Regions from separate parts of the Methylomonas sp. LWB genome, predicted to be linked through region 1. Evidence: riboswitches for the same ligand, from Rfam matches in the RefSeq annotation. Region 1 holds a riboswitch; each other region holds the start of a gene.
What was found. A riboswitch is a leader RNA that binds a small molecule or an ion and turns the genes downstream of it on or off. The one in region 1 is predicted to bind cyclic di-GMP.
Positions count from the first base shown of each region.

Region 2: linked by a shared signal. The riboswitch ahead of BJL95_RS17860 (PEP-CTERM sorting domain-containing protein) and the one ahead of BJL95_RS02320 (hypothetical protein) in region 1 are both predicted to bind cyclic di-GMP.
Region 3: linked by a shared signal. The riboswitch ahead of BJL95_RS16750 (hypothetical protein) and the one ahead of BJL95_RS02320 (hypothetical protein) in region 1 are both predicted to bind cyclic di-GMP.

Region 1 covers NZ_MKMC01000005.1:26,080-29,338, forward strand. The annotation lists gene BJL95_RS02310 (hypothetical protein) at 1-91, opposite strand, end outside; gene BJL95_RS02315 (VPLPA-CTERM sorting domain-containing protein) at 120-905, opposite strand; gene BJL95_RS02320 (hypothetical protein) at 1,041-1,811, opposite strand; cyclic di-GMP riboswitch class I at 1,912-1,988, opposite strand; gene BJL95_RS02325 (ABC transporter permease) at 2,421-3,259, opposite strand, start outside.
Region 2 covers NZ_MKMC01000045.1:362,149-365,407, reverse strand. The annotation lists gene BJL95_RS17870 (ABC transporter ATP-binding protein) at 1-103, shown strand, start outside; gene BJL95_RS17865 (MlaD family protein) at 100-1,092, shown strand; cyclic di-GMP riboswitch class I at 1,613-1,689, shown strand; gene BJL95_RS17860 (PEP-CTERM sorting domain-containing protein) at 1,792-2,610, shown strand; gene BJL95_RS17855 (VPLPA-CTERM sorting domain-containing protein) at 2,719-3,259, shown strand, end outside.
Region 3 covers NZ_MKMC01000045.1:97,080-100,338, forward strand. The annotation lists gene BJL95_RS16745 (TetR/AcrR family transcriptional regulator) at 1-558, shown strand, start outside; gene BJL95_RS16750 (hypothetical protein) at 1,110-1,889, opposite strand; cyclic di-GMP riboswitch class I at 2,009-2,086, opposite strand; gene BJL95_RS16760 (PAS domain-containing protein) at 3,222-3,259, shown strand, end outside.

The DNA.
Region 1 (3,259 bases):
CGGCCTGCGTAACGAATCCGCCGGCGACCAGCGCGAAAACCGTCGAAACCGCGGTCAAGTATTTTGATGTTTCAAGGCGATGGCATGTCATCGAAACCTCCTGTTAACTGATATCCCGATCAAGCGGATCGGTTGCGAAAACCGCTCACGCCCATGCCGATTAAGCCGGTCATAAACATCCAGACGGCGGCCGGCAGCGGGACCACGGAGGTTTGAAAGCTGAAGGTACCGATGCGCGCATTAGCATTGCGGGCCGGACCGGCCCCAAGATGATCGAATCCCCAACCGTAACCCAACTCGCCGCTCAAAGACAGCACGTTTCCGTTGATCTCGGAAACCACGTTAAACAACTCGAAAGCCACCGCTTTAAAGCCGAGGGTGTTGTAAATGACCCAATCCGAACTTTCCGGCGTTTTTAGCGCTTCCGCGGGATTATAGGTCAGCGTCATGTCGCCCATTAATACCCGGTTAGTGGGTGGCGCGACATCCACTCGATAACGCAGGCCGCCGGCCAGTCCGATAGAGCCCGACGCAGTGCCGGTAATGTCGTTAGGGTCGAACGTGAAGGTAGTGGCGCTATTGTGCCGGCCTAACGGGTTGTCAGCCACATGCGCGCCATTGACGGTAAATTTCAATCCGGTGGCCGGAATTTCGTTCGCCGCGTAATCGGTCAGATCGACGGGCGTATTGTAATCGCGCAACTCTTCAAAGGTTTTTGAGGCCAGCGAAGCGTCGTAGTATTCCTCGACGTATATGGATGGCGCAGCGGTCCTATCTAGATCGATACCGTTCTCGAAAGCGTCTCGATCGATATTGATAATCAGCGAACCGCCGGATACGGTAGCGCCGTGCGCGGATGTCGCGGCAAGGGTTAACGACAGCACGATCAGGTATAGAAATTTCATGCGTATTCCTTGAAAAAAATTGGGTTTCTAATAAGTCGCTTACCGGCCAAGTTCGGGCTCTACCCCCCGACCGTTAACGGAAAGCAAAGCGCCCCGCAGCCTTTTGCGACGGAAGGGTGAGCGGTCTGGTAAGGCTTAGGCGGATAAGCCCGATTTACCTCTGGAGGCGCCTAACAGGCCGACCAATCCGCTCCCGAACAACCACACGCCGGCCGGCAGCGGCACTGCGGCGGGCGCCAGATTGAAGGTACCCACTTTGACCGATGTGCTGCCGTTAAACAGCAAATTCCAGGAGTAACCCAAAGTGGAAAGATACAAATCGCCGCTTAGCGATAATTCGCCATTACCGTTGACCGACTCGGTGGCATTCACCAAGCGGAACAAGGCTGGATCTTGCGCGGGGCTACTAAAACCGGCGCTGTAGGTAAAGATATTCCACGTCCCACTGGCTTTTTTCAGGTAAAAATCACCGGGGTTCAGGTAGGAGCCGCCACCGGCGGGTTCCATCCGAAATGCACCGCTCAAGCCGATTTGGCCTGCCGCTGTGTTGCTGGCATCCATCGTCGTGGCCTCCTGCTTTCTCGCGCCGTAGCTGATGGTGGTGCCATTGGCGTTCACCGGCAACGAAACGCTGAAGGTCTCGGTCTGACTGAGAGCAACACCGCCGGTCGTGTCCAGATCGATCGGCGTTGCGTTATAAGTCTCGTCCCAAAAATTGGCGATATACCAACCTTCGGAACCGCCAACGGCCGAGGTAAATGCGGAATTGTCGATGGTCATATTCGCGACGCCGCTAACGAGGGCCGCGTTGGCATCGCCTGCCGTTAACAGACCGCCGCCGAATACGCTGATTGCCAGAACGCCGGCATAGGCCGCTTTCAAACTGTGTTTGTTTAATAGGTTCATTGTTTTCCTTACAAAACGATCTAAGATTGATTTAATGGGCAAAATCCAGGTCCCGATACGGATGGAAGCGCGTCACATCCCATTGCAGAGCCCAAAGTTCGAAGGCAACCCGGCCGTCTTATTCCAAGACCCGTGGCTTTCCGGCTCCGCCTCGCGGCGGATGTGGCGAAATTGCCGCTTCCGTGCGGCATCGCCCGAATCCTTGAGCGAGGTTTTCCTAGATTTCCGGCGGCTTTTCCGAACGGCGCAAGATGCCGTCATTCGGCAGCCGCCAAGGCTCGAAACCCAACGATACTGGCTTAGAGAGAGCGCCGCGAAACGCAAACCCGCCGACATAAACCTATCGTCATTTCCCGAGTTGCTGATCTAACAGCAAAGACCAGGCCAACAAAAAAGCCATTGTTTTACAACGACTAACATTTTTACCGACGGCCAAACAAACCCAAACCACGTGATTTGCCTCAGCAACTGCGTGAAATCACCTATTCAAACGATTTGCCGGTATTTGTGACAACTCCACGTATCTCGAAACCTAAGCCGCGTCGAATCAACGGGCGGAATGCGCCAGCTCCCGGTGAGTCGCACGGACCTCCATGGATTGACCGACCCTCAATCTTCCACCCATTTAAACCGCAGCGCGGCGGTCGTTAAAAACAACAGCGTCATCATCGACAGGGTAATCAATGCCGGCGCTATCTCGGCCAATCCGGCGCCGTCGATCATCACCGCGCGCGCGGCTTGCAGCACGTGGGTTAGCGGGAAAATCAGCGTCAGGTTCTGCAACAGCGCGGGTGCGCCTTCCAGCGAAAACCAGACCCCGGACAGCAGTATCATCGGCAAGGTCAGCAAATTCAGGATGCCCAACGCCAACTCCTCGCTACCGGTCCGGCTCGCCATCAATAAGCCGAGACTGATCAAAGTTACCGAACCGAGTACCGCTATCAGCGCCAACAAGGCATAAGCCCCCTGCACTAAAAAGTCGAACAAGACGTTCATCGCGACAAATTGCAGCACGACCGCCAGCATCAACAGCCCCAGCCGGCTGACGACTTGTGCCGACAGGAACTCAAAAGCGTTGACCGGCGAGGCTTTCAAGCGTTTAAGCACGCCGCTTTTGCGATACCTGACGATGGTAAAGCCGACGCCGAACAAACTGCCGTGCATGATGTTGATGGCTAAAATGCCGGGCAAAACCCAATCGAGGTAGCGCACCCGCCGCCCGGAAACCACTTGCTTTTTCCAGGTGGCGGCTCGATCGCCAGCCAGCAGGACTTTTTCCAGCAGATAGCCCTGCCCGGAACTGTCGTTTATCCAATAGCCGTTTTCCGCCCCCCCTTGCACCACCATATCCAGTTGATGATGCTGCAGTTTGGCTAACGCCTTATCCAGTTCCGGGTAGTCGATGAATTGCAGATATTGGGTGGTCTTAAACGCGGTAATCTGCGAAT
Region 2 (3,259 bases), on a different contig from region 1:
ATTGTTGGCGGAATCCAAAGATCCCAATATCGTGCGTTTCCTGACGCGCGGCGATGCCTCGGTATCCCGGCAAGCCGGTGGCCGTATTCGGAGTAGCCTGTGAGCAAGCAAGCCAATCCATTGGCGATCGGTTTGTTTTTGACCGGTGCGCTGACTTTGTTGACGATGGGCGTGATGATTTTCGGCGGCGGCGATTATTTTAAGGACAAAAATCGCTTCGTGATCTTCTTCGACTCGGCCTTGAACGGCTTGAACGTCGGCGCGCCGGTTAAGCTGCAGGGCGTGCAGATCGGCAACGTTAGCGAGATTTCGTTGGTGATGGAAACCGACACCGACCGAATCTACAAACCGGTGGTCATTGAAATCGACCCGGCCTTGCTGCGCAACACCTCGGGCGAAGAGAGCCACGGCCACACCAAAAAGCAGCAACAGGAAGCGGCGCAACGGATGATAGAAGCCGGCTTGAAGGCGCGATTGGAGACTCAGAGCTTGCTGACCGGCTTGCTGTATGTCGATCTAAATTTCTACAGCGACAAGCCGATCAATCTGGTCAAACTGGATTATAAAAATTTGCCGGAACTGCCCAGCGTGCCGACTACGGTCGACGAAATCCGCAACACCGCCGACGAAATCATCAACCGGGCCAAGCAATTGCCGGTCGAGGAAACCCTGAAAAATCTGTCCGATACCTTGACCGAAATCCGCAATCTGTTGCAGTCGGATAACACCAAGCAATCGATGACCGCCTTGGCGAAGTCCTTACAGGAAACCCAAAAGTTGATGGCGACGCTGAACCGGCAAACCGAACCCTTGCTGAGCAACGCCAACGGCGCGCTAACCGACACCCGCGCCACGCTGCGGGATTTCAACCGGGAATTGCTGCCGGTGTTGCGCGCCGCCGAACAAAGCCTGACCGCCGCGACCCAGGTTCTGCAGGAATCGCGGCACACGCTGAATGCGGTCGAGACGCTGGCCGACGCCGATGCGCCGTTGAACCAGGCCTTGCTGGAAGTGCGCAACGCCTCGCGTTCGCTCAAAGACTTGGCCGAGGGGCTGGAACGCCAGCCGCAAGCCTTGATTTACGGCAAATAACTTTCCCACTCTTTGCGGCACCCTCGTTTCGCCGGTCCCGCTGAAACGATGTTTTCCGGCGTCAGTCCGGTTTTAGGCATCAATTAATCTTAAATTTAATAAATTATGTTATACGCCGCGAAGTGCATTGGGCATTTGCGGTAGGAATATTAATTTTAATTTTGTTTCAATAACTTAGCTTATCTATAGTTGAGATTAATTGAGTGAAATCACTCAGCAAAAAATAGGCGAATGGGTTTGTCCGTTTGCTTTTCATGCGCCCCGTCGACCGCAGTCGACGATGTTCAGATTCTCTGTGTACCCCAGTTTAGCAGCGATGACTCGGTTCTGGACTCCAATAGCGCCACCGACAGCCGGTCACCGTTTCCCGGTTTTAGCGAGGTATGGCTGGCACACTAACTGCTTGAGTCTGTTCGCCGCACCGGAAATTACTTTCGGAATCAGCATCTGGACAGCGTGCCGGCAAGAGCGGATCAGGAGAGGCCGCGAGAGTCGAGCCGAGTTTAAGGTGCGGTATCGACGGTAAATTTGCCACATCCGCCGCAAGACGGAGCCGGAAAGCCTTGGGTCTTGGTTCAAGACAGCCGGGTTGCCTCTCGAACGAGAGTAAGCGTCGGTTCGAAGCGTTCGAATCGGCTACCGAAAATCTATCTTTCAAGCCTATAGGAATTAAATATGCAATTTCATGGATCAAAAAAAATGACGTTAGGAAAAACCTGGTTTGCCGCGGCGGCGCTTGCGGCGACCAATCTAGCCAACGCCGGTACCTTGAACGGCGGTGTGTTCAATATCGCATTCAACGACCCAAACGACTTATTGGCCGGCTTGAACTTGGGAGAAGGTTCGATTACCTCTTACTACGTCGCCAATTTTTTCGATAAGGCGGTGGCCGACACCTTGACCGCGAACGATATGGTCGCGACTCCGACGAATACCTATCCGGCGCCGAACATATTAAGTTACGACGTGAATCCAAGCAGTTTGGCGGGCACCGGGATACCGACCGGTTATATCGGCGGCAGCGGGCGCAGTAATCAAGCGACGACGTTGACTTGGGCGTCCGATCAAGACCATCTGCTGAACGCCTCCAGCTTGACCGCGAGCGGTCAGGTCGGTTTGGATGGCGTGTATATGACGCGCGGTAGCTTTACCGGCACGCTGCTGTCCGGCGACTACAAATTCTCTTATATCGCCGCGCGAAACAACGGCACCAACACCGGTTGGACCTTAACCAACAACGTCAGTTTTGCTTCCAATACCTTCGACACCCGTAATATCAGTATTACCACCGACGGCGATAGCCTGGCCTTTACCGGCGAGCTCTGGTGGTCGCCCAACACATCGGCCTTTTTATTCGGTGGCGACGGTTCCAATTCCGCCGGCATGGCCGGCACCTTCAGTCTGATTTCGCCGGTTCCCGCCGCCGTTCCATTGCCGGCCGCCGCGTGGTTGTTCGGTAGCGGTCTGTTCGGCGTGCTGGCATCGCGGCGTCGCAAGTCGGCACCGATCGCCGCGTAACCGGCAACCTTGACCCGGCCGAATATCCGGACGACTAAGTCGTTCGGGTATTTTGCGCATCGGCTCTCAACGGAAATGACTTCCTCTGGCAAATTTATGCATATTCAAATGATAGGGTCGCGCGCGCTCGTTGCCGCGGCACTGCTGGCCGCGTTATCGCCGCCTGTTTCCGCCGCCACGGTTTCCGGCGGTACCATGGTGGTGAATCTCGATCGAGACGCGCTCGCCGACGCAATCGCGATTGACGCGACCGCCGCGCCTTCGATGTACTTGGAGGAATTTTTCGACGCCCCGGCCGCGAATAGCCGCACCGCCACGCAAATTCTCGAAGATCATATCGTGCCGGGCGTCGCCGAAATTCCGGCTAAGAACCTGACGTTTTCAGTGAACGGCACGCATGTCGCCAATCTGACCGGGCGCCACGCAAAACCGACCACGATCGAATTCGATCCGGCCAATTTCGCCTCGACCGTTACCGGCGTCATTGGTTTATCCGGCGTGTTTCGGTTCCGGGTCGATACAGGATCAGAATTCAATCGCATTTTATCCGGCGACTACGCGCTGGAATACGACGCCGCCAATATGGATGGCGCATCCGGCCGTTCCGCATGGTCCTTGTACAATCATGTGTCGTTTCGCTCCCAATCCT
Region 3 (3,259 bases), on a different contig from region 1:
TCGAAAGCAACTTTGTATAGCTACTTCAGTGCCAAAAACGAATTATTCGTGGAATTGATAGAAGCGTCCGCAGATCAACATTTGGATCAGATGCACTCGATCTACGTCGGCGAACAAACCAATTTCGATCCCGACGAAATTCGCTCGACCCTCGCCCTGCTTCAACCGTCGGAAGATGTAGCCTTCACCTTAAAGCGGCTTGGCGAGCGAATATTGAGCGTGTTTTTCACGCCGCAACGGCTAGCGTTAAAACGCATGATTGTTGCCGAATCCGGCAAGGGCCAAATCGGTCGTCTGTATTACGAACGCGGGCCGGGATTAGGCATGAAATATTTAGAGCAGTATTTTGGCGAAGTCATCGCGGCGGGTCGACTGCGCCCGGCCGATCCGAAGCTGGTGGCCGCGCATTTTCACGGTTTGCTGGAGTCGGAGATCTTCGAACCCTGGTTGCTGAATATCCTGCACGAACTGACGCCGGATTTGATCGAAGGCGTGGTCGAACGCGCCGTCGACGTTTTCATGAGAGCGTACGGCCCGGAGCGCGACCAAAATAACTAAGCATAGGGTCTCGGCGATTGGCACGGCCGCTTGTTGGTGGATGTAACGCGGGCGCTAAACATTCTTACGCTCCCAACCATAAATTCGCCTAGAGGCACTATCCGTCGGGCCGTCCGGCATTACCCGAGTCGTCTGGTTGTAGACCATTTTGGCGATATACGTCCTTTTGGATATAAACGCCTTGGCAATGGCGGCACGATCTTGCGTCGGGCGCCGTGGAAAGCCTCTCCGCTAACACCGCGCGAGACCCTTAAAATTTGGGTTAAGTTGGTTTGATTTGACAGGGTTGTGACATTTAGTTGAAGCAGGGGCCCATCAAATCAGAAATCTTCGAAAAGGTTTAAACGGAGGATAGCGCTAAAAAACAACCCCCTGGCCCAAATCCTGCTCAGGGGGAAGCATGGACGTGCTCTCGCAACGTTTACGCCGCTACTACAACAGTGGTCAATGTATGAATTTCAAGAACGATAGGAATAATTCTAATCTTGAATACCGCAAGCCTCATCGTGCGGCAATCTAGCGCTAAATCCACGCCGTATTCCATGAACGACTTAGGCGCTGATGCTGTTTTTGCGGCGGTTGATACCGAACAAACTCAACAAAGCGGTGCCAAACAACCATGCCGCGGCTGGCAGAGGTACCGCCGCGACCGGCGCGATGCTCAGATGACCTATAGTCGTGCTGAGTTTTGCTCCGGTAGCACCCAAAAAGCCCGAGTAGGAAAAGCCACCCGCTTGATGGGCCGGATCCGGCAAGAACTGCAGGTCGCCGTCAAGCATACCGGTCGTCGCCAGATTATCGACGACGTTTACCAGTTGGAATAAGGTGTTGTCCGGAAAGCCGGGTGAGTGGTCCACTAGGTTCCACGTACCGCCGATTTTTTGCAACGTCCAATCCTCGGACGACAGATAGGTTGACAGCGAAGGAGCGGTAAACCGGAAGGCGCCGCTAAGGCCGATAACCCCGACCGAGGAATTGCTGGTATCCATCGTCGTCGCCTGAATGGTGCCGGCGGTACCGAAACCACCGATGACGATCGTCGTCGTATTGGTGTTAATCGGTGCCTCGAAAGCACCGGTAAAGCCGCTAATCGCGGTTCCGCCGGCGAGAGAGCCGCTTATCATCGTGTTATTAAAGGACGAATCGAAAAAAGTCGTCGGAGCCCATCCTGAAGCGAGAAACGCCGAGTTCCAAACACCGTTTAGCGAGATGGTCGCTGTTCCTGAGACTAGGGCCGCGCTAGCGGTTTGCGGGGCCAGAGTCGCGGCGGCCAACATCATAGCCAATCCCGCGAGTTTAGTTTTGCGTATTGCGTTAATTTCCAAATTCATTTAATTACCTTGTTTCAAAAAAGAAGGGTTGAATGGATAAACTTCTCAACTGTGTGTGCGTCACTTGCTTTAACCCTCTTCAAGGCAAAAGCAGTCTTTCCCGGCATCCCTACCCGTGACACAGCAACCCGGCTATCTTGCCTACAAGACCCGTGGCTTTCCGGCCCTGCCTCGCGACAGGTTTGGCTAGCGCTCAAAATAGAGCACTTACTGGAAAGCAATAAAAAGACCAAAGAACAATCACTATAAATTTCATATACTTATTAAAAACCAAAAACCCCTGTTAATTCATTCGACCGTCGGCTCTACGGGATTTGACACAGTTCTAATTAATTGTTGCGGCATATGCCATAGTCCAAGCTGATTATCGATGAGCCTCAACAACTTAGAAGCCTCCGATAAGTCCGATGAAAGTATTAGTCCGACTGCAGGATCCTGACATTAAGAAGAACCCGATCCAATTTCAAAAAGGCTTCGATTTGATGGATTTTCTGAAGCTGTAAACTACCGATGCCCAGTACGCCGAAACCCTATTTCAGGCACGATGACCGCCGGTTTTCAATACCCAAGTTATGGTGGTTTGTAGTGGTCAAGACCCGCAAACTTTGTCAATGTACGGCCTGTCATCACCCAGCGCCACTGACCAACAGGGACGCTGTTTGAAGGTACCAAACGGCCTCTGACGGTGTGGCTTCTGGCGATCCAAGCCCAAAGATTCGCCGTGCCATCTAGCCGAGTGTTGGCATCGATTCAACCACCTATTCGATCTGCAAAGACTATGATGATCAGGTTTTTTTATCGCGGAGGCCAATACTCCGCCATGGCAGTCAGGGCGTTTGTTCAAATTGACCGAGGCTTATGAGTAATCAGAACGATATATATAGGACAATTACCATTGGCTCCTTGAACCGTACTGGTCATGGCCAGCTTCAAACCGACGGCGTTAAAAACGGAATTCACCTCGTATTCCTCGTTGGCCTTGGTGGGACATGCCTGGACATCATCAACATCAAAGCGGTGGTCGATGGGCGGATAAGCGCGACGAACGCGACGCGATCAAAGCACTCGCCTTCCCTGCCGATCTGCGGTTCCCGATTAGCGGCCAAATAGCTAGAACATGCGACGGTGAACCGAAATGCCGGGGTTTTTGAGGAAAATTCGACAGTAGACCGCGCAAAATAATGAGCTCACGGCCCGGACGACCGATAAAAAGCGCTTATGCGCAATCGGTGGCGTTTAGACGACTGGGAGCACGAATTCCGGTTAAATTTTTACTAGACGCTTATAAACATATTCAATTTCCTTGAGCTCTCGTATACCTATAAACAGAATATGTCGGCAAAAGTCATTTCATTTTTTTTCATACTGCT